DNA from 3 places in the Saxibacter everestensis genome. Region 3 is predicted to be linked to each of the others. Evidence: predicted binding sites of a transcription regulator. Region 3 holds the regulator's gene; each other region holds the start of a gene.
The links. Region 3 encodes LexA, which represses DNA repair genes until DNA is damaged. Its sites were predicted from a motif close to TCGAACANNTGTTCGA; they were not measured.

Region 1 (7,696 bases), 640 kb from region 3:
CCGTCGCCCATCGGAAACGCTCAGCAGGTCGGCGGTAGAGAGCACACCCCGGGCATCGAGGAGCTGCCGAAGGTGCCGGGTCGGATAACCCTCGGGAGTTATCCCGGTCGCCCACAGATCGGCTAGCGACGTTTCGAAGTCGGACATCACCGGTAACGCCGGGGCCGTTGCCAGGCGATGTGTTCCGGGCAGGGTTTCGGCGCTCTCCCCCGCCATTGCCCCGGCGATCCACAGTGCCTCGCGTCGCTGCAAGCCGAGACTGTCGAAGGCGCCCGCCGTCGCCAGGGCCTCAAGGGATGCCTGGCTGATCGTGACACGGCGGCACAGGTCCGGGATGTCGCGGAACATCCCGTTCCGCTCCCGCTCGGAATCGATCTCTGCGGCCAGCTCGGCGCCTATCGTGCGCACCGAATCCAGGCCGATCCGAATGGCGTGGCTGTTCACCGGCACATCGGGGTAGCCATCGGTGCTGGCTACGGGCGTACCGGCCGGAGGATAACCAGCCCCGGGCGTCCCAGCCCCAGCCGTAGGTGCCCCAGCCGCATGCGTGTCAGCCCCGGGCATACCCGCCCCGGGCGTGCCGACCGCAGGCGTGCCGGCCGCATGCGTACCAGCCGCAGGATGACCAGGAAGTCTTTCCAGGTCGCCCTGCCGTCGACTGGCATTAATGTCCACGCCACGAATTTCAATGCCGTGCCGCCTCGCATCGGCGACCAGCGATTGTGGCGAGTAAAACCCCATCGGCTGGCTGCGAAGCAAGCCGACGCAGAATGCGGCGGGAAAATAGAGCTTCATCCACGCGCTTTGGTACACCAGGTTCGCGAAGCTGATCGAGTGACTCTCCGGAAAGCCGAAGTTCGCGAATGCCTCCATCTTGTCGTAGATCTGTTCGGCGGTCTCGCCGGTAATGCCGCGTTCGGCCATGCCGCTGAAAAATCGTGCGCGCAGCCGTTCCATTCTTTCGATGGACCTCTTGTTGCCCATCGCACGCCGCAGTTCATCCGCATCCGCGCCGGAAAACCCGGCGACGTCAATGGCCATCTGCATCAGCTGTTCCTGGAACAGCGGAACTCCAAGGGTTTTGGTCAATGACTTCTCCAGCAGTGGATGCAGGTAGGTTACCGGTTCCTTGTTCTGCTTGCGGCGGATATAGGGGTGAACGCTGCCACCCTGAATCGGCCCGGGGCGGATCAACGCGACTTCAATCGCAAGGTCGTAAAACGTCCTCGGTTGCAGTCGTGGCAGGGTGGCCAGTTGCGCCCGGCTTTCCACCTGGAAAACGCCTATCGCGTCCGCCCGGCAGAGCATGTCGTAGACCCGGGGGTCATCCGGCGGAATGGTTGCCCGGTCGATCTCCCGGCCATGGTGCTCGGCAACGAGATCCGTCATCTGATGCAGGGCCGAGAGCATACCCAGCCCCAGCAGATCGAACTTCACCAGCTTCATATCGGCGCAATCGTCCTTGTCCCACTGCAGGACGGTGCGGCCAGGCATCCGGCCCCATTCCACCGGGCACACCTCCGCCACCGGCCGGTCACAGAGCACCATGCCTCCGGAGTGGATGCCGAGATGGCGTGGGAAGTCGAGGATCTGCCCGGCCAGTTTCATCACCGGCCGCGGGATGTCGTGTGCCTGTTCTGCCTCCGAGCTCTGATCGGGCATCGACCGCCAGCGGTCGACTTGTTTTGCCCACGCATCCTGCTGGCCCGGATCGTGTCCCAGTGCCTTTGCCATATCCCGGATGGCCGACCGTGGCCGGTAGCTGATCACATTGGCCACCTGGGCTGCGTACTCGCGACCATAGCGGTTATAGACGTACTGGATGGCTTCTTCACGGCGGCCGGATTCGATGTCCAGGTCGATATCCGGATACCCGTCCCGATCCGGCGCGAGAAAGCGATCGAACAGCAGATGGAAGTACACAGCGTCGACTGCGGTGATTCCCAGCACATAACAGACGGCGGAGTTGGCGGCTGATCCCCTGCCCTGGCAAAAAATATTATTGTCGCGGCAGAACCTGGCGATGTCCCAGACGATCAGAAAGTAGCCCGGAAACCCCATCCGGTCGATAGTCGCCAATTCCTGGTCGATCTGCTGCCAGGCGGCATGGGCCTGCGGGGATGATCGCGAGCCGTAGCGTTTTTCGGCGCCTTCGTAGGTCAGGTGCCGTAACCAGCTGCCCAGTGTGTGACCTTCCGGTACCGGATAGGGCGGCAGGCGCGGCTCGGCCAGGTGCAGCTCGAAGGCGCACTCCCGGGCGAGGGCCACCGCGGTGGGCACCGCCAACGGAAACCGCTCGAAGATCCTGGCCATCTGGCTCCCGGACCGCAGATGTCGGATACCGGCCGGCGGCATCCATCCGGCAAGGTCATCCAGGCTCCCCCGGGCCCGCACCGCCGCCAGCGCGGAGGCAAGCGGAGCCTGTTTTCTGGTCGCATAGTGCACAGCATTCGTGGCGACCACCGGCAGATGTGCCGCCCGGGCAAGCGCCGCCAGCCGGTCGAGGCGTTCGTCGTCATCCGGGAAGCCATGGTGGGTGAGTTCCACGGCGACATTCTCGTGACCGAACAGATCAATCAGCTTGCGTAGTTCGGCGTCGCCATTACCCTCGGCAAGCGCTCGATGCAGCGTCCCCTTACGACAACCGGTCAGTACCATCCATTGATCATTGGCCGAGGCGGCCAGATCTTCGATGTGATAGACCGGACGACCTTTTTCGCCGCCCGCCAGCTGAGCCTTGCTGATGGCGCTGGACAGCAGACGATATCCCTCGATGCCGCGGGCCAGGACCAGAAGGTGCTGCCCCGGTGGATCTTTTTCTCCCTGCGGCCGCGCGGGTAACCCGAGGCTGAGCTCTGAACCGATAACCGTTGGCATGCCAAGTGTCCGGGCCGCCTGGGCAAAACGCACCACACCGTAGAACCCATCGTGATCGGTGAGCGCGACGGCTTCGAGGTCGAGTCTTGCCGCCTCCTCGACCAGCTGTTCCGGGTGGGAAGCGCCATCCAGGAAGCTGAAGTTCGAATGGGCGTGCAACTCGGCGTAAGCCACTCGTCCTGTTCGCCCGCGGGTAGCAGCAGGCGTGGATCGCCGCACCCGCTCCGGATAGGGTTCACGCTGCCGTGACCAGGCCGGTGCGTCATTGCCGTCGGCACCGTCGACCGCTCGTTGGGCTGGTGTGTCGGGGCGGCCGGTTTCGGTGTGCCGAGTTTCGGTGCTTCGGGCGTCGGTGCGGCGGGCTTCAGTGCTTCGGCCCGGTTTATCGCCGAGTTTCCGGGCAAGTTCCGACCACGGGACGCGTGGATTATTGAACTCCATCGCGGTTCCGTTCTCTGGACATGACGCGGCTACTCATAACAGCCCTCGATCCACCACCGGCCGGACTCGCAGGTCAGCAGGAAAGCCTCGCCGGTCTGCACAATGAATTGCAGCCGGGCACGACGGCGCGCAGCGTCCGGATCCCACCACTGGGTTTCCAGCGGCCATGCCCCAGACCAGGAAACCACCGGCAGTGAGAACGGCCGGTCCTTGTCATCGAGGCGCAGTAAAACCGCGGGACGGTCACTCAGGCCTTCGGCAATGCCGACCGTCACCGAACGGCCCCGGGGATCCAGCACCCTGACTTCCTCGTGCATGAGCCGGACCGGGTGCGGGCTCGGCAGGCGGCCAGGCCAGGGAGCTTTCCGGGGCAGCAGGCTCGCCGCGGGCTGTTGCCAAGGTGTCCACAGGTTCTCCTGGGTGGCATCGCGGCCTCCCTGCAGGGATCCGCTGAGGACCTTACCGGCACCGATAAGTCCCTGCACCCGGCTGATAGTACGGCGGACCTTTTCATCGTTCTCGCGTTTATCGTCGAAAACGGTGTGCTGCCAGGAACCAGGCGTGCTGACTTCTTCCGCCTCAAGCCGAAGCAACACGATGGCGGAGCCGGCTTCGTCCCGGTCGGCTTCGTCAGTGGCATCAGCTGCGGCGCCAGGACCGGGACCGCTGCCGGCGCCACCGCCAGGACCGGCGTCAGGGCCACTGCGAGAACCGCCGCGCTTTCTGTTCCGGCTGAAGGAACTCAGCCAGCCGTCCAGCTGCCAGCGAGTGCGATCGGCAATGTCCCGGGCGGTCAGAGACACATCGTGACGCCACACCCTTACAGTGGACTGGCCGCCATCCGTGCGTGCCTCTACCCGGATCTGTGAGCAGACCAGCCCCCGGGCATGCACCAGCTGCAGGAACTCCTCGGCAAGGGAAATCGCAGCGAACGCGGCGCTATCGATTCGGTCCGCGGGCGGGTCAAGAAGTCTCTCGACCACGAGCGGAGTCTCCGGTCGCCTGCCTGCCATGGGTAAACCTGGCAGACCGCCGGCCTGCCGATGAGCCAGCATCGCATCGGGACCGAAACGGTTAGCCACCTCGGTGCTGGACAGCGCAGCAAAGGCGCCAAGTGTGCGCAGGCCAAGCCGCTGCAACAGATCGACAAGCTCGTAGCGGTTGGTCCAGGCAGGCACCTCCGGACGGATCAGCTCGTCGATCGGCAGCGGTGCCAGGAAGTCCGCAGTGCCGCCGGCCTGAACCCTGGCCGATCTCGCGGCGGCGATGGTGCCAGCGAATATCGTGTCGGCGATTCCGACCATTATTTCGTAACCAGTGCTGTCGGTGAGGTGGGTGAGCAGTTTCTCCGTTGCCGCCAGCTCCGAGCCGAAATACTGCCGGGGACTCTCGACGCCGACTGCCAGAATCCCGGGATGGATGGGTTGCACCTGGGCGACAATGTGCTCGCTGGCAGTAATGACCGGATCGAAAAGCCGGGCGTCCCGATCGTCGTCCGGGTCGAGAATCACCAGGTCAGGCGCGCGAAGCTGGGCCAGTCGACGGCGTTGCCCGCGTGCCACCCCCGCGCTGCGGGCAGTTGCGGAGCAAGCCACGACTTCGTTTCCGGAAATGACAGCAACCGGCCGATGCGCTGAAATATTGGCCTCGACCGCCGCCGCCACAACAGGCCAATCGGGACAGAGCAGAACGATGACCCGGGGCTCAGTCATGGCAGTATCCGGGGGTGGCGGCGCGAGGTTCTTTTCGATGCAGCGACTGTGGCTGCGCTGACTGTGCCGGCTGCGACTGTGCTGGCTGCGACTGTGGTTGTGCTGACTGTGACTGTGCCGACGCCCGTCATGCCAGCTGTGGCTGTGGCTGTGCCGACGCTGTCAGAGTCCACCGCAACCGCCGCACTTATCCCACCACCGCGGTTCGGCAGCCAGACGGAAGCAATCGAATCCCTGGCGCCACCTCTGCCCTCCGCGCGGACCCGAAGATTCCGCCGAGATAGTCGGCCATGGCCGTTCTCGAGGCCATGCCAGGTCTGATCCACAACGTTCAACCGGGTATCGCTGCCCGGCCAGCTGCTCATCGCGATCAGCACTGCCTCTCGTTCCCTCAGCTTCGCCGAGAGCCTGTTCAGCTGGGCCGGTGGTGGAACGCCCGGCGGCCGGACAATGAGCAGGTCAACGGATTCGACCAGAATTGAGAGCACCCGCAGCCAGTCCTGTCCTGGGTCCGGCACGCAGACCAGCCGCTCGAGATCGACGCCCAGGTCGGAAACTGCACCCAGCCCCAGGCCGGGCAGTCCCAGTACGGTGCACCAGTAGCCCTCACTCGAGGCTTGAGCTGCAAGGGCGATGGCCAGGGACAACGACCCCGTACCGGTGACGCTCAGTGAACTTCCGCGCCGCAGGCCCGAAGAACCCAGCAGAGGCGCCAGAGTCTGATTGACCGGCAGCGTCTTTTCTGCTGCCAGCGGCCCCGTGGCGGTCGACAGCCCAAACTGCCTGCTGAGTTCCGCGACTGAGATGGACACCCTTTAATTATCGAACACATGTTCGAAGGTGGCAAGTGAGCGAGGAGAGGTCAGCCGGCGGCCGAGGCGCCGCCCAGCCAAGCCGTGCCATCGGCCGGGACAGCAGGCAAGCCGAGGAGCCATCGGCCAGGACAGCGGATCGGCCGGGGGAACATCCCCCGGCCGATCAGCGAACTATTCAGGTTTGAATCTACTTAGGTTCGAATCGCGCGGATGGCGATTCGGTGCCCTTCCGGTGTGAAGCCACCCGCCACATCCAGGTGAACAGCCAGAGCACCAGCCCGACAGCGAGCAGGACGCCTGCCACCTTGTAGTCCGCGGCGGCCCGGCCGGAAAGCGGCGTGACCAGGTACGCACAGAAGATGAAGCCGAGAATCGGGATAATCGTCGGTGTCCTGAAATGGTCGTGGTCAACCGGGTCCTTGCGCAGCACAAGCACCGTGATATTGACAATGGAGAAGACGGCGAGCAGCAGCAGCGAGGTCGTTCCGCCGAGCGCCTCCAGATCGCTGAACGCGATCAGGCCGACAGCCAGCGCCGTCGTCACGACGATGGCAACCCAGGGTGTGCGTCGGCTGCGATGCACGGCGCTGAGCTTATAGGGAAGCACTCCCTGCTTTGCCATTCCGTAGAGTAGCCGGGACGCCATCAGCATGTTGATCAGCGCGGAGTTGGCCACCGCGAACATTGTGATGAACGCGAAGATGATGATCGGGAACGCCGGCGCACCTGCGGCAACCACCTTGAGCAGCGGGGCGTCGCCCTCCCCCAGCTCTGCGGGTGCAACCAGGGCTACCGACGAAATCGACACCAGGATGTAGATCACGCCCGTGATCGACAATCCGAGCAGCATCATCTTCGGAAAAATCTTCGATGGATTCTTGGTCTCTTCCGCCATATTGACCGAATCCTCAAAACCGACCATAGCGAAGAACGCCAAAGCGGTCGCCGCAGTCACCGCCATGAAGGGGCTTTCGCCTTCCGGCACGGCGAATTCAAGCAGACGTCCCGGCTCGCCTTTGCCTTGGCCAAGCGCGACCAGGCCGATAAAGATAATGATCAACAAACCGGAGAGCTCGACGAGGGTCAGAACCACATTTGCCTTAACGCTTTCCCCGACGCCACGGTAGTTCACCAGCGCTACCAACAGAATGAAGCACAGGGCTACGGCCAGCACGCCGCCGCCATCGACGCTCCAACCAATATCGAATGCGTTGACGAAGTTGGCGGCGAACGCCTTTGATGCGCTGCTGGCCGACGTCAGGCCCGAACACATCACCGTAAAGGTCACCATAAAGGTCAGGAAGTGCAGACCGAATGCCTTATGGGTGTACAGGGCGGCACCGGCGGCCTGCGGGTACTTGGTCACCAGCTCGAGATAGCTGAATGCGGTCAGGATCGCGACGATGAACGCGCACAGGAATGGTAGCCAAACGGCACCGCCCACTTCGGACGCGACCTTTCCGGTAAGCGCATAAACTCCGGTGCCGAGGATGTCTCCGACGATGAACAACAGAAGGAGCTTCGGGCCCATAACCCGCTTGAGTTCGGGTTTATCGCCCGACGTTGGGGATGTGCCGTCCTGTGGGACGGCTGAGGAGGGAGGGGTTGCATTTGCCATGCACCTAACGGTGGCTTCCGAGCGCCCAATTGTCCAGCCCCTAACGCTGCCGAAATCGGCTGTGTCGTCAGCGCCTAGACTCAGAGACGATGTTTACCGTTGTTTTCCACACCCCAGAGATCCCCGGCAATACCGGCAATGCCATCCGCCTCGCCGCCGTGACCGGCATCGACCTGCACCTGGTCGAACCGCTCGGCTTTTCGCTTGACGACGCCAAGCTACGACGTGCCGGC
Region 2 (7,696 bases), 810 kb from region 3:
CAAAGAATTTCGTCTTCGCCAGCAGCTGCAGCATCGGGTGGGTGAACAGCAGCACGACCAGCACGTCGATCAGCACGGTCAGGCCGAGCGTGAAAGCGAAACCACGGACGCTGCCGACCGCGAGCACGTACAGCACGATGGCGGCGAGCAGGTTGACGCTCTTTGAGGCGTAAATCGTGCGTGAGGCACGGTTCCAGCCGATCTCAACTGCCGACACCAGACCGCGTCCGCCACGAAGTTCGTCGCGAACCCGCTCGAAGTAGACAATGAACGAGTCAGCGGTCATACCGATGGCGACGATCACACCGGCGACACCGGCAAGCGACAGCCGATAGCCGTACCGCCAGCCGACCAGGCAGAGCAGCAGATAGGTCAGCACGCCGGCGACCGCCAGGCTGGCGACCGTCACGAGGCCGAGCGTCCGGTACTGGAACAGCGAGTACACCACGACGAGCAGCAGGCCGATCACTCCGGCCAACAGGCCCTTCGCCAGATAGTCGGAACCCAGGGTTGCCGAAATCTGTTGCTCGGTCTGCACCTTGAAGGAGATTGGCAGCGCGCCGTTCTTCAGCTGGTTGGCGAGAGTCTGCGCCGATTCAGTGGTGAAACTACCGCTGATCTCGGCCTTGCCGTCGCTGATGATCACCTCGGAGCTCGGTGCCGAGATCACGTTGCCATCCATCACGATGCCGAACTGGTTCAGCGGAGGCTGCTGACCGGTCAGCCTGGTGGTGATTTCACGGAACTGATCGGTGCCTTCCCGATCGAACTCCAGGTTGACCACCGGTTCGCTGGTCTGCTGACCGGAGGACGTCGACTTGTATCCCTGGCTCGCATCCTTGATGTGCTGGCCTTCGATCTCCACCGGCCCCAGGATGTACTTGGCCGAGCCGTCCTGCGAGCAGGCGACGAGCGCGGTGTCCGCGGCGTCGAGCGAACCGCCGGTGCGGTTCTCTTCCTTCGTGCAGTCAAGCGCGTAGTACTTAGCGGCGATGGAATCGGTGATCCAGGCCATGTCCGAGCCGTTACTCGGCTTCGTCTTTGGCGTGTCCTCCGGCACGGGAACGTTGATCCCGCCGTCTTCCGGTGCGGGCTCGCTTGGCTTGGGCTCGTCTTTGGAGTCCGAGGTTGCGTTGCCACCGGCATCCGGTGTGGCGTTGCCACCGGCATCCGGCGTCGCGTTGCCACCGCCCGACGGGGCGTCGGACTTCTCGTCCTGCTTCGGTTCCTGCGTCTTGCCCTTATTCAGTTCGTCGATCTGCTTTTGAACGTCTTCGGGAATTTTTTCCGACTCGGCGGGCTCGGTGGCCCCTGCCGGTCCCGGCGCGCCCTGGACAAGTACCGGCCGGAAGCGAAGCTGGGCCGAAGACCGAATCAGCTGCCGGGTCTGTTCGTCCGGATTCCCGGGAATGTTGACCACGATGTTGCGGCCACCCTGCGTCGTGACCTCCGACTCCGAGACCCCGGTCGAGTCCACGCGCTGGCGAATAATCGCCACCGCCTGGTCGAGCTGCTCCTTGGTGATCTCCTGGCCGCCGGAAAGCTGCGGCGCCAGCACGATCGAGGTGCCGCCCTCCAGATCGAGGGCAAGCTTAGGCGACGCACTCGCTTTTCCCCAGATCACGCCACCGGTCAGAACGGCAGCCAGCACCAGGGTGATGACCGCGAGCCCGATAAAGCTCCGGCCCGGGCGTGTGCCGGAAGTTGATGATGCCAACGAACAATCTCTTCTCGTTCAGTAGGCAGCAGCACTGCCCGCTCGTCGCCTGGTCTGGTCCGGCCCTGCGGCCGGCAGGACGCTACTTCTTGTCGTTTGAGTCCGAGTCAGCGTCGCGAGCCGAATCGGCGTTGCGAGGCGACTCGACGGTACCGTCCACCGGACGGTTCGTCTTGGCAGCGTCATCGCTTTCAACGACGTCGCCTTCGACAACCAGGTCGTCACGGACGTCGACATCGTCCTGAACAGCGTTATCCCTGGCGTCGACACCATTAGTCGTGTCCGCACGCTTGCCGAACTCCGGTTCGGTTTCGCTCAGGCCCGAAGCGTCGTTCGGAACCTGGACATCGATTTCGTCCACTGCCGCGTCGTCATGTGTCGAGTGGACCGAGGCAGCCTCGGTGATCTTGCCGATCGCCTGCTTGTGAATGCGAAGGGTGGTGCTTGGACCGGATTCGAGTAAGACTTCGTTTGTCTCTTCATTCACCGAAATGACGGTGCCGAAAACGCCGAACGTGGTCATGACTTCGGCGCCCGGACCTAGCTTGGTGGCCATTTCCTGCTGCTGCGCCTTCTGCTTGCGGCGGGAGTTGTACATCATGAAGATGAGCAGACCGCCCAGAACGACGACAAGTAGAATTTCCACGGTGGGACTTCACAGCCTTTCGATGTGCGGCGTTCTCTACGCCGCGAATGTCTGATTTAACGTCGGTTCGCACACAACGTCACCGACCGAGTCTAAGTGAGCCCGGCCTCAGATGCATACTTTCACGGCGAACTGGTACTTCGCTGAGAGTGAAGTCAAGGAATAACCGCGGGACGGACAGCCGATCACAGTGGCAGCGGGTTGTCCCCGCGCTCCGGATTCAGCCCGAGGTGCTTCCAGGCGGCCGCCGTCGCGATCCGGCCGCGCGGAGTGCGGGAAATGAAGCCCTCGCGGACCAGAAACGGCTCCGCCACAGTCTCCACGGTTTCCGGCTCTTCGCCGACGGAGACCGCCAGGGTGTTCAAACCTACCGGTCCCCCGCCGAAACGGGTGCACAGAATCTCCAGAACTCCGCGGTCCAGGCGGTCCAGGCCACGCATATCCACCTCGTACACAGCGAGGGCGGCCTTGGCTGCTTTCTGGTCGACGATGCCCTCGCCGCGCACCTGGGCCCAGTCACGAACCCGTCGCAGCAGGCGATTGGCGATACGGGGTGTTCCGCGGGATCGGGTGGCAATTTCTTCGGTGCCTCGAGCCGTGGCCTCGATACCCAACAGTTTCGCGGAGCGATGCAGCACATGAACCAGGTCATCCGAACTGTAGAAGTCAAGATGTCCGGTGAAGCCGAACCTGTCGCGCAACGGCGCCGGCAGCAGGCCGGAGCGCGTGGTGGCTCCAACCAGGGTGAATGCCGGGATCTCCAACGGAATCGCGGTAGCTCCCGGCCCTTTTCCGACGACCACATCGACCCTGAAGTCTTCCATCGCGACGTACAGCATCTCCTCGGCTGCGCGGGCCATCCGGTGGATTTCGTCGACGAAAAGCACCTCGCCCTCTTCGAGCGAGGAGAGAATTGCGGCCAGGTCGCCCGCATGCTGCACGGCCGGACCCGAGGTCAAACGCAACGGCGAACCCAGTTCGCTTGCAATGATCATTGCAAGCGTCGTCTTGCCCAGCCCGGGCGGACCCGATAACAGGACGTGGTCCGGGACCCGGCCACGGCCTTGCGCCGCCTCGAGCACGAGAGACAGCTGGTCGCAGACGCTCGCCTGGCCGACGAACTCCCCCAGGCCCTTCGGACGGAGCGCAGCTTCGGCTGCCCGCTCCACGGAATCCGCGTTGACCGAGGTGAGCCGTTGCGATTCGGCACCGGTCAACTCGGAGCCCCCGAGGCTGACTTCGAATGATCCGTCAGTTTCCATCAGCGGCGGCCAAGTTCCTTGAGCGCTTCCTTGAGCAGCACGGCGACGGACTCCTCGCCGGCACCGTCCACGACCGTCTTGGTGGCCTCTGCCGCCTGTTTCTGATTCCAGCCGAGGCCGATCAGCGCATCGATTATCTGCTCCTCCTTGGCGCTCGGCATCGCCGTCTGAACTCCGGGCAGACCGATGCCACGCGGAATACCAAGTTTGTCCCCGAGTTCGAGCACAATTCGCTGCGCACCCTTCTTGCCGACGCCGGGTACCTTCATCAGTTCAGTGAGGTTGCCGTCGATCACCGCTCTGCGCAGCCCGTCCGGGGCGTGCACGGCGAGCATCGCCAGGGCGAGCCGGGGCCCGACGCCAGATATCGTCTGCAACGTCTCGAACACGTCCCGAGCATCGTCGTCGGAAAAGCCGTAAAGGGTAAGTGAGTCCTCACGGACCACAAGGGAGGTCGACAGTGTCGCCTCGCTGCCCAGCCGCAGCTCGGCCAGGGTTCCCGGCGCGGCGTAAACCAGCATTCCGATGCCGTTCACCGAAATCACCGCGGCGTCCAGCCGCAGGCTTGCTACTACTCCGGTCACAGAAGCAATCACGCGCGCAATCCCATCCCTACTTAGATCCGTCAGCGCTGTCGGCAGGCTTTCCGAACGAACACTTGTACTAATACCCTAGCGCGGGACTCCGACATTTCCGGTACCGACCCGCGGCCGGCACCGATGGCGTGGCGGCACCGATGCGCGGTGTGGCGGCTATTTGCGCGTCTGTTTCAGCGCCTGCGCCCACTGCTGCTGTGCGCGGGTCAGCCCGGAGCCTTCCCGTCGGAGCCCGAGCCGGTCGGGCAGATCCTTCGCCGCTCCAGGCGTCGACGATCCGACCGCCGCGCCCCGCCACAAGTGGCAGATCGCCAGGGCGAGCGCGTCCGCAGCGTCGGCCGGCTTCGGTGGGGCGTCCAGCTTGAGAATCCGGGTGACCATCGCGGTTACCTGCGCCTTGTCGGCGCGCCCCGAACCGGTGATCGCCGCCTTCATCTCGCTCGGCGTGTGCATACCAACCGGGATACCGCGTCGTGCGGCCAGGCCGATGGCGAGGCCGGACGCCTGTGCCGTGCCCATGATGGTGGAGACATCGTGCCGAGCGAAGACGCGCTCTACTGCGACGACATCCGGACGATAGTCGTCAAGCCACTGGTCGAACTGCTCGGCCAGTTCACCGAGCCGAACGTCCACGGACGAATTCTTGTCCGTGCGGAGCACACCGACCGCAACCATGGTTGCGCGCCGGCTTGGCAGTGAGTCGATCACGCCGAGTCCGCATCGGGTCAGGCCGGGATCGACGCCGAGTACCCGCATCGCCGCCGGCTACTCGTCGTCTTCCAGTGCGGCGAGGACCTCGTCGGAGATGTCGGCGTTGGTGTAGACGTTCTGCACGTCATCGCTGTCCTCGAGCGCGTCGATCAGCCGAAAGACCTTGGCGGCGCCATCGGCGTCCAGCGGCACCTCGACGGATGGCACGAACGATGCCTCGGCCGAGTCGTAGTCGATGCCGGCATCCTGCAACGCCGTGCGCACGGCGACCAGGTCGGTGGCCTCGCTGAGCACTTCGAACTGGGCGCCGTCGTCATTGACTTCCTCTGCTCCGGCCTCCAACGTGGCCTCCAGGACCTCGTCCTCGGAGGTGCCGTCCTTCGGCACCACGACGACTCCCTTGCGGCTGAAGTTGTATGCCACCGATCCCGGATCGGCCATGTTGCCGCCGTTGCGAGTGACAGCTAGGCGAACGTCGGAGGCCGCGCGGTTGCGGTTGTCGGTAAGGCACTCGATCAACAGCGCCACTCCTTGCGGGCCGTAGCCTTCGTACATGATGGTCTGATAGTCGGCGCCACCGCCATCCTCGCCGGACCCGCGCTTGACCGCACGGTCAATATTGTCGTTCGGGACAGACGACTTCTTGGCCTTCTGAATCGCGTCGTACAGCGTCGGGTTGCCGCTAATATCGCCGCCGCCGACCCGGGCCGCCACCTCGACGTTCTTGATCAGTTTGGCGAAAAGCTTGGCGCGTTTGGCATCGATGGCCGCCTTCTTATGCTTGGTTGTTGCCCATTTTGAGTGGCCCGACATTGTCCGCCCGTCTCCTCTAGCTTCTAGTTGATGTGCCTGGTATTCCCGTCCCAGCCGCCGGCGAGCAGCGGTTCGAGAATCGCGCAGAGTTCGGAGGGATAGATAGTTTCCTCCGATGCGGCGATTGCCGGAAGCGACCACCAGCGAAATTCTCCGAGCGTCCGGCGTTCGATATCCGTCCAGCCTTCAGCACTGAAATCATAGTCGCCGTCAACCCGTGCAAGAAAAAACTCCTCGCGCTGGCGCACTGTCTTGCTGATGAACCTGAACTCCGCGCTGCGCCGGCATACCGGCCCCACGAGCTCGGCCGGGTCCAGTCGCAATCCGGTTTCCTCGGCGACTTCACGCGCCGCACCCTCGGCGGGCGTTTCGTGCGGTTCCAGCCCGCCACCCACGGTGAACCACCAGTGGTGTGCCGAATCGTCAGTGTCATAGCCGTGAATCAACAGCACCTCGTCGTGCTGGTTCACCAGCAAAACCCGCGCAGCCTCCCGCGCCGGCACGCCGTCCGGGTCCGGGGTCCATTCGTGCAGCGGGTCGGCATCGGCATCGGGTGCAATCTCCGGTTGCTCCGTCGCAACGAGAAGCTGACGACGCACCGCCACGATCCGCTGACAGATGGTGACCAGACACAGGACGGCCAACACGCCGAGAACAACTGTAAGCACCATCCGCGGCAGCCCGAGTCCAACCAGGCCAGTCACCACGAGGGTCAGCAGCAGCCGGTCTGCCCGTTCGGCGATTCCACCGGCGGCCTGGACGCCGAGTCCTTCCGCCCGAGCTCGCACATAGGAGACGATGCTTCCCATCACGAGGCACGCCATCGACAGCATCGCGGTGAGGTGATGATCGCCGTCCAGGAAGTACCACGCCGCCAGACCGGTGAACACCGCTGAGTCGCCGAACCGGTCGAGGCTGGAGTCCAGAAACGCTCCCCAGGTCGACTTTCGTCCCTGCAGCCGGGCCATGATTCCGTCCAACATGTCTCCGAACACGAAGACAGTGATGACAACGGTGCCCCAGAAGAGCTGGCCAAGTGGATAGAACACCAGGGCGCCAAGACATACCCCGACCGTGCCGATCACAGTGACGGCATCGGGCCCCAGCCCGATACGCAGCAGGAACCTGGCCACAGGCGTCAGCAGGCGGGTGAACAGTGCGCGGGCAAATTTGTTCAGCATCTCAAACGTCAGCCTAATCAGCCTGGCTGGCTTCGCGGCCCACCGACCCGCCGAATACGGCCCTGGCCACCGAGCCATGTAAAAATGGTAGCCATGGCCGAAACTCGCTTCCTGTCCCGCTCTGGGCTTGTCTGGCGGCTGATCAGCTTCGGACTCTTGTTCGCTTTGACTGTGCTGGGTACCGCTGTCCTACATGACCCCTGGTGGCCGATCGGGCCCCAGAAACAATATGCCACCGGCGCTAACCTTAACGGCATGATCCGGTCAGCCTATGCTGTCGCCACCCTGGACGACGGCCGTCAGGTCCGGGTTCCCTTCGGTGTCAACGGCATCGGCATCGGGCGAGCGGAGATCGAAGGGCAGCTGCAGCGCTTCATCGACGATCCATCGCTGCTGCAGGCGCTTGCCGTGGCGCATGCCCGCAAGATGCCGGATGAGCCGGACTACGTCCAGGTCACCCTGATGCAGAAGCACACTCCGCTGATCAACGGCGTCGAGCAGGCGCCTCAGGATGTCACCTTGGCAGAGTGGACAGTCATCGATCCGGAGAATCTGGGATGACTGCACAGGACAGAGTCGCGGCCACCGGCACACAACCCGATACCCGCTCCGCGTTCCGGCGATGGGCCGCTCCCCTGGTCCCGCTGGAACGGATTGCGATCTTTCGCACCTTCATTTACCTGTTCCTGATTGCGAACACGTTTTTCATCCTGAACGATCCACCCGCCCTTGCCAATGTCCCGGCCGATCTGTATCAGCCGATCATTCTG
Region 3 (7,696 bases):
CTCAGCGCGATCGGTCCCCAGCCGCAGCCGAGATCGAGTAGCGATCCGCGCGGTGGAGGGCTCGGCACGGCATCCAGCAGAACCTTTGTTCCGGGATCCAGCCGCTGGGGACTAAAGGTTCCTGCGGCGGTGGTCAGTTCGACGTCACGGCCGGCGAGACGTACCGCAATTGTCTGGCGTTTGTCGTCGCTGCCGGGATTTTCGGAGAAATAGTGATCTGGAGCCATGGTGCTGTCAAGCCTAAACGAAAATTCATTAGCCACTGCCCCGGCAATCGTGGGATTCTAGGACAAGGAAAGTCGTTGAGAGGAAGAGATATTAGTGCAGCATCCTGATCCGCATACACCGGTGGCCGAAGATGCGATCGATGATGTGGTGAGTCGGGTGCTTTCACGGGCCGGAACCGCCGTCGATCCGCAGACCGACGAACACAGCAGCCATGACGGTGACCAGTACGATCTTGAGGATCGGCGTGCGCTTCGACGCGTCGCCGGGCTGTCCACGGAACTCGAGGACGTCACCGAGGTTGAGTACCGGCAGCTCCGGCTGGAACGAGTGGTGCTGGCCGGGCTGTGGACCTCTGGCACCGCAACCGACGCGGAGAATTCGATGCGTGAGCTGGCTGCCCTCGCCGAAACCGCGGGCTCAGAGGTTCTGGACGGCGTTATGCAACGGCGGCAGAAGCCGGATCCTGGTACCTTTCTTGGTGCCGGCAAAGCCGATGAATTGCGCGCGATAGTCGCGGCCACCGAGGCGGATACAGTCATCTGCGACGGCGAGCTGTCGCCATCACAGCGGCGTGGCCTCGAAGACATCATCAAGGTCAAGGTGATCGACAGGGTTGCTCTTATCCTGGACATCTTCGCCCAGCACGCCAAGTCCCGTGAGGGCAAGGCGCAGGTTGAACTCGCGCAGCTTGAGTACCTGCTGCCGCGCCTGCGCGGCTGGGGTGACTCGATGTCCCGCCAGGCTGGTGGCCGGGTCGCCGGGGGTGCCGGGATCGGGTCGCGCGGACCCGGTGAGACGAAGATCGAGCTGGATCGCCGCCGGATTCGGACCAGAATGGCGAAACTGCGCCGGGAAATCTCGGGTATGAAGCCGGCCCGGGAGACGATGCGCTCGTCCAGGCATCGCAACGCGATTCCGTCTGTCGCCATCGTCGGTTATACGAATGCCGGTAAATCCTCGCTGCTCAACTACCTGACCGGCGCCGGGGTTCTGGTTGAAAATGCGCTGTTCGCGACCCTCGACCCGACGGTTCGCCATGCTCTCACCCCGGAGGGCAGGAGCTACACGTTCACGGACACAGTCGGTTTCGTCCGGCACCTGCCGCACCAGTTGGTTGAGGCGTTTCGTTCCACGCTTGAGGAAGCGGCGGAGGCAGACGTTCTGTTGCATGTCGTCGACGTGTCGCACCCTGACCCGGAAGGACAGCTCGCCGCTGTCCGGGATGTGCTGGCTGACGTCGACACGAGCGAGATCCCGGAGATCGTCGCGCTGAACAAGGCCGATATCGCCGATCCGTTCGTCGTCGAACGGCTGCGTCAGCGCGAGAAGCACGCGGTCGTCGTGTCGGCCCGCACCGGACACGGTCTTGAGGAACTGCGTGAAGTCATCGCGGGGCTCTTGCCACAGCCCAATGTCGACATCGATGTGTTGCTGCCGTTCTCACGAGGCGACCTGGTCTCCCGGATTCACGACCACGGTGACATTCTCGAGCTGTCGCACGTGGCCGAGGGCACCCGGGTGCACGCGAAGGTCCGTTCCGACCTGGCCGGCGACCTCGTCGACTTCGCGGTGTAACCGGCCGCTCTCAAGTCGACTAGAGTTTCTCCAGTGGGAAACAGTGACGGCGAATCGTTGAATGCGAAGCGCTCCCAGGCGGCCACCAAGGACGACCCCGTCGCGGACATGCTCAGCGTTGCGGTTGAAGCCGTCAACGGCACCCGCCGTCCCGGCCAGGAGCAAATGGCCGATGCAGTCGCCGACGCACTGCGCAGCGGCAAGCACCTGCTGGTCCAGGCCGGCACCGGCACCGGAAAATCCCTTGCCTATCTGGTGCCCGCCATCGAACATGCCCTGGCCACCAGCACGCCAGTGGTGATTTCGACCGCAACGCTTGCCCTGCAGTCCCAGATCGTGGCCCGGGATCTTCCTCGCCTGGTGAAGGCATTGAAAGGCAAGGTCTCCCGGCCACCGAACATCGCTCTGGTCAAGGGTCGCCGAAACTACCTGTGCCAGCACAAGCTCGACGGCGGATACCCGGATGATTCCGCCGGGATGCTGTTCGACCTCGGCGCCGACATCAGCCCGCATGTACCGCCGGCAGCTGGTGCCGCAGGCTCCAGCAAGCTCGGCGAAGAAGTGAAACGGCTGCGCGAATGGGCCGCCGAAACCGAGACCGGAGACAGGGACGAATTGGTTCCCGGTGTCAGCGAAAGAGCCTGGTCGCAGGTTTCGGTGAACGCGTTCGACTGCCTTGGAGCAGCCAAGTGCCCGGTCGCCGACGCCTGCTTCAGTGAACGTTCCCGGGCGCTGGCGGCGGACGCCGACGTCGTCGTGACAAATCATGCGCTTCTGGCCATCGATTCGTTCGGTGAGCCCAACATTCTGCCCGAACATGACAGCGTGATCATCGATGAAGCGCACGAGCTGATGGACCGGGTCACCTCTGCGCTTGCCGGCCGCCTGACCAGTGCGATGGTGGGCACCGCAGCGTCATCCGTGCGCAAGAACACTGCGGCATCGGCCGGTCAGCTCGACCGGGCCGCCGAGCAGCTCACCGAGGCCCTGGCGGAGAGCCCTGCCGGGCTGCTCCGCCGCGGCCTGCCCGACGAACTTGGTATGGCGGTCACCGCGGTGCGTGATGCCGCCAGGGCGGCACTGGCCGACACCTCGGGGGAGTCGAAGGAGACGGCGAACGCCGGGCGGCAGGTCACCAGGGCGAGGCTTCAGGAAGTCTTCGAACTAGGTGAGCGAGTGCTGGAGCGCACCGAATACGATGTGGTCTGGGTGGAACGCTCCACCTTCCGGGACCAGGAGACCGTCTCATTACATATCGCCCCGCTGTCGGTCGCGGCCAAGATGCGGGCCGGTCTTTTCGCCGAGCGGACTGTTGTCGCGACCTCGGCGACTCTGACATTGGGCGGGACGTTTGACGCTGTGGCTGGTTCGCTCGGTTTGCTGGGCGATGGCGCCCCGGCATGGCAGGGTCTGGACGTCGGCTCGCCGTTCGACTATCCACGGCAGGGCATTCTCTATGTCGCCAAACACCTGGCGCCGCCCGGCCGCAGTGGGATGAACGAGGACGTCCTGAGTGAGATAGCAGAGCTGATCAACGCCTCCGGAGGCGGAGCGCTTGGGTTGTTCTCCTCCCGCCGTGCCGCGGAGGCGGCAGCGGCCGAAATGCGTACCCGCGTCGAGGTGCCGATCATGTGCCAGGGGGAGGATGCGACACCCACACTGGTCCGCCGGTTCGCCGCGAGCCGGTCCGCCTGCCTATTCGGCACGCTCTCGCTGTGGCAGGGCGTCGACGTGCCCGGCGATAGTTGCCGACTCGTCATCATCGACCGCATTCCATTTCCCCGCCCCGACGACCCGCTGTCCTCGGCGCGCACCGAGGCAGCCGCCTCCCGTGGCGCGAACGGCTTCATGACAGTTGCCGCGACCCATGCCGCGATCCGGCTGGCCCAGGGAGCCGGTCGACTGATTCGGACCAGCACCGATCGTGGCGTGGTGGCGATCCTGGACTCCCGGCTGGCGACCGCGAGGTATGGCGGCTTCCTCCGGGCCTCACTGCCTCAGCTCTGGGCGACCACAGATCCGGAAATAGTGCGTGGAGCGCTCACACGGCTCGACGCGCCCGGATAGCTCACGGCTGCGTCCGTCTCGGCAAGGTGAGGATTTCGGCTCCGTCTTGGGTGATGGCGATCGTGTGTTCACTGTGGGCTGTGCGACAGCCGGTCGCACTTCGGAGCGTCCACCCGTCGGCATCGGTGACGAGTTCGGCGGTGTCCGCCATGACCCATGGCTCCAGTGCGAGCAGCAGCCCAGGGCGCAGCTTGTACCCGCGGCCGGGTCTTCCGGTGTTCGCCACGTGCGGGTCCTGGTGCATCGTTGATCCGATGCCATGACCTCCGAACTCGGTGTTGATCGGGTACCCCGCTTCGCTGAGCACCGAGCCGATGGCATGGGAGATATCGCCGATCCGGGCCCCGGGTCCGGCAGCGGCTATCCCTGCGCTCAGTGCGCGTTCGGTGGCGCTGATCATCGCGACGCTCTCCGGCGGCTTCGATTCGCCCACGACGAAGCTGATGGCGGAGTCCGCAGCGACGTCGCCCTTGGAGACGGCGAGGTCCAGTGTCAGCAGGTCGCCGTCGGCAAGCGTGTAGTCGTGTGGCAGTCCGTGGAGCACGGCGTCGTTGACGGCCGTGCAGATGTAGTGGCCGAACGGCCCGCGTCCGAAGGATGGCGCGTAGTCGACATAGCAGGACTGCGCTCCGGCCTCGACGATCATGGCCGCGGCCCAGCGGTCGATGTCCAGGAGGTTCGTGCCGATCGTGGTGCGGTTCTTCAGTGACTGCAGAATGTCGGCGACCAGGGCGCCAGTGGCCTTTGCCTGTGCCAGTTCGGTGGCGTTCAGTATCTCGATCATGCGGAATCCTTCTCATGCAGCCAATAACTATACCGGTCATACTATCCCGGTATTAGAATTGGATCCATGGTCAGGTTGCCGCTCACTCCAGCAGAGGTCGAGCGCGGAGAGCGCCTTGGTGCCCTGTTGCGTCGAACCAGGGGAGAGCGCTCGATGCTCGAGACCGCGCTCGACGCACGCGTTTCACCGGAGACCCTCCGGAAGATCGAGACGGGCAGGGTGGCGACCCCTGCCTTCCCAACTATCGCTGCGATCGCTGACGTCCTCGGCCTGTCTCTAGATGCGGTGTGGGCCGAGATCAACCAGCCCGAACAGTCGGCCCGAATAGGCAACGCCCCAGTCAGTGCGGCTCGCGCGGGCTAAAACCGTGCTGACTATACGCTGCGCAGTACCGCTACGACACGGCCCATAACCGTCGCCTCATCGCCGTTAATCGGCTCGAACGATGGGTTATGCGGCAACAACCAGATGTGCTTGCCGTCCCGCTTCAGCGTCTTCACGGTCGCATCGCCGTCCAGCATGGCGGCGACGATCTCACCGTTCTCCGCCGTCGGCTGCTGCCGGACGACCACCCAGTCACCGTCGCAGATAGCGGCATCGATCATCGAATCGCCGACCACCTTGAGCAGGAACAACTCGCCGTTGCCGACGAGCTGGCGGGGTAGGGCGAAGACATCGTCAACGGCTTGTTCCGCGAGGATCGGACCGCCGGCGGCAATTCGGCCGACCACCGGCACCATTGTCGTGTTGGCCGATGTTTCCGCCGAGACAGGCACCTCGAAGTCGCTGGCGTTCATCACCTCGATGGCGCGCGGACGTTTGGGGTCCCGGCGCAGGAACCCCAGTCGTTCGAGCTGGCTCAGCTGGTGCGCAACGCTGGAGAGGCTGGCCAGGCCGACCGCCTTGCCGATCTCGCGCATGCTTGGCGGATAGCCGCGGACGGCCACCGAATGCCGGATGGTCTCGAGGACCAACTGCTGACGCGCGGTGAGCCGGCGGAAGTTCGGCACGTCCTGCAGTTCGTGCACCGAGGCTTCGCTGAGGCCGTGCATGCTTTCGGTACGGGCTCTGGCGTCAGCGATATCGGAGTCGATCTCGTCGTTGCGGGGGCGGCCGATCCTTCGGCTTGGCTTCTCTGAGTCCGTCACGGGAGATCCTCATCTGTCGGTGCTGCTGGCTCGTATCTGCGTCCGGCCTGCCAGTCAACCGGCCCGTTTCCCCAAGCTGCGGGGACCGCCATAGCGCGGAACCGGAGTGACTGTCAGTGCTGGCTGTAAGGCTGTGCCTAGTAGAAGACCAAGTAAGAGGTCAGCTAAGAAACGTACAACCGCGGCAGCCAGCCGGTGTAGTCCCAGCCTAGTCAAACGGACGCCGGGATTCAAACGTTTGTTCGAGGAATTTTCGAATAACTGTGGACAAGTGTTCGAATCGGGTGGTACTAATAGTACATACCTTCTATCGAACAGACGTTCGACCGCTGGATGGTTCGACTGGCAGCTCGATACGACGCACAAAGGAGATTGGACAGATGAGTTCAACGATTGCAGCAACCGGATTCGCCGGTGTTCGACTAAATCGCCGCGGTCGCCTGGTCATGTCCGTGCTGGCGGCGCTCGTTCTGATTGGCGCAGTGCTTGCGCTCTCTGCCACGTTCAGCGTTGTCTCGGGGATGCTGTTTCATGCCGAGGCTCAGGCAAATTCTTCCACCGCAGAGGTGGTTGAGTACGTCACAGTGCAGGACGGTCAGACGCTGTGGGGGATTGCAAGCGAAGCGGCCCCGAACTCCGACCCGCGCGACACGATTACCAAAATCGTCGAACTGAACCAGTTGGACGGCACCGTGGTGCGGACCGGCCAGCGTCTGGCGATTCCGGAGTACCAGTAAACTTTAGGGGTGACTAGAGCATCCCTTAACGATCTTCCGCTTCGAGACGACCTGCGTGGCCGCCAGCCGTACGGCGCCCCCCAGCTGGATGTCAATGTCCGCCTGAATGTGAACGAGAACTCCTATGCAGTTCCGGAATCGGTCGCCCTGGCCATCGTTGAAGCCGTTGCCGCCCAGGTGCGCACGCTCAATCGGTACCCCGACCGCGAGTTCACCGCGCTTCGGGAGAAGCTGGCGAAGTACCTCAATGCGGGGTTGGATGACGAGCACAGACTGACCGCGGACAATATCTGGGCCGCGAACGGGTCCAATGAAGTGCTTCAGCAGATCGTGCAGGCATTCGGTGGACACGACCGAACCGCATTGGGCTTTGTTCCCAGCTACTCGATGCATCCGATCATCAGCCAGGGCATCTCAACACGATGGATGGCCGTCGATCGCGATGCCGATTTCCAGGTCGATCGGGAGGACGCCGTCAGGGCGGTTACCGAACTTCAGCCTGATGTTGTCTTCCTGTGCACGCCGAACAACCCCTCGGGCACCGCGCTGGATCTCGCCACGATCGAAGCCATTTACGATGTCGCTCCGGGAATCGTGATTGTCGATGAGGCCTATGCGGAGTTCTCTCGTAGCGGAACCCGATCGGCTTTGACGCTGTTGCCGGGCCGCGAGCGGCTCATAGTCTCGCGCACCATGAGTAAGGCGTTCTCGCTCGCCGGGGCGCGCGTAGGCTATCTTGCCGCCGATCCCGCGGTGACTGATGCCATCCGGCTGGTCCGGCTGCCGTACCACCTTTCGGCTCTCACTCAGGCGGCCGCCGGTGCGGCGCTGGATCACTCCGACGAGCTGCTTGGCAACGTGGAAGCCCTGAAGGCGCAGCGGGATAGAATTGTGCAGACGCTTCCGCGGTTCGGCGTTCGCCCGTTTCCCTCCGACTCGAACTTCGTCTTGTTCGGGGGGCTGTCCGACGCACACACGGTATGGCAGCGTCTGCTCGATCGCGGAATCCTTATCCGCGATGTCGGCATCCCGGGGCATCTCCGCGTCAATGCCGGCACCGAAGCCGAGACCAGCGCTTTCCTCGATGCGCTGGGCGAAATCCTAGGAGAAACACCGCAGTGAGTGCCAACACCACAGTCAGCGTCCGACGGGCGACC

Region 1: imuA' (DnaE2-dependent mutagenesis accessory factor ImuA') is a predicted target of LexA. The motif match lies at 5,853-5,868, and genes of this name have one in related genera.
Region 2: ruvA (Holliday junction branch migration protein RuvA) is a predicted target of LexA. The motif match lies at 4,276-4,291, and genes of this name have one in related genera.

What each region holds. Positions count from the first base shown of each region.
Region 1 is NZ_CP090958.1:1,667,595-1,675,290, forward strand. It holds gene LWF01_RS08030 (error-prone DNA polymerase) at 1-3,318, opposite strand, end outside; gene LWF01_RS08035 (DNA polymerase Y family protein) at 3,348-5,030, opposite strand; gene imuA' (DnaE2-dependent mutagenesis accessory factor ImuA') at 5,027-5,842, opposite strand; gene LWF01_RS08045 (APC family permease) at 6,033-7,463, opposite strand; gene LWF01_RS08050 (tRNA (cytidine(34)-2'-O)-methyltransferase) at 7,553-7,696, shown strand, end outside.
Region 2 is NZ_CP090958.1:1,840,518-1,848,213, forward strand. It holds gene secD (protein translocase subunit SecD) at 1-1,717, opposite strand, end outside; gene yajC (preprotein translocase subunit YajC) at 1,800-2,363, opposite strand; gene ruvB (Holliday junction branch migration DNA helicase RuvB) at 2,549-3,625, opposite strand; gene ruvA (Holliday junction branch migration protein RuvA) at 3,625-4,221, opposite strand; gene ruvC (crossover junction endodeoxyribonuclease RuvC) at 4,378-4,977, opposite strand; gene LWF01_RS08845 (YebC/PmpR family DNA-binding transcriptional regulator) at 4,987-5,745, opposite strand; gene LWF01_RS08850 (NUDIX hydrolase) at 5,769-6,350, opposite strand; partial or broken gene pgsA (phosphatidylinositol phosphate synthase) at 6,327-6,926, opposite strand; gene LWF01_RS08860 (hypothetical protein) at 7,020-7,487, shown strand; gene LWF01_RS08865 (HTTM domain-containing protein) at 7,484-7,696, shown strand, end outside.
Region 3 is NZ_CP090958.1:1,027,643-1,035,338, forward strand. It holds gene LWF01_RS05035 (class I SAM-dependent methyltransferase) at 1-227, opposite strand, end outside; gene hflX (GTPase HflX) at 322-1,803, shown strand; gene LWF01_RS05045 (ATP-dependent DNA helicase) at 1,912-3,870, shown strand; gene map (type I methionyl aminopeptidase) at 3,872-4,654, opposite strand; gene LWF01_RS05055 (helix-turn-helix domain-containing protein) at 4,721-5,017, shown strand; gene lexA (transcriptional repressor LexA) at 5,029-5,706, opposite strand; gene LWF01_RS05065 (LysM peptidoglycan-binding domain-containing protein) at 6,183-6,539, shown strand; gene LWF01_RS05070 (histidinol-phosphate transaminase) at 6,549-7,661, shown strand; gene hisB (imidazoleglycerol-phosphate dehydratase HisB) at 7,658-7,696, shown strand, end outside.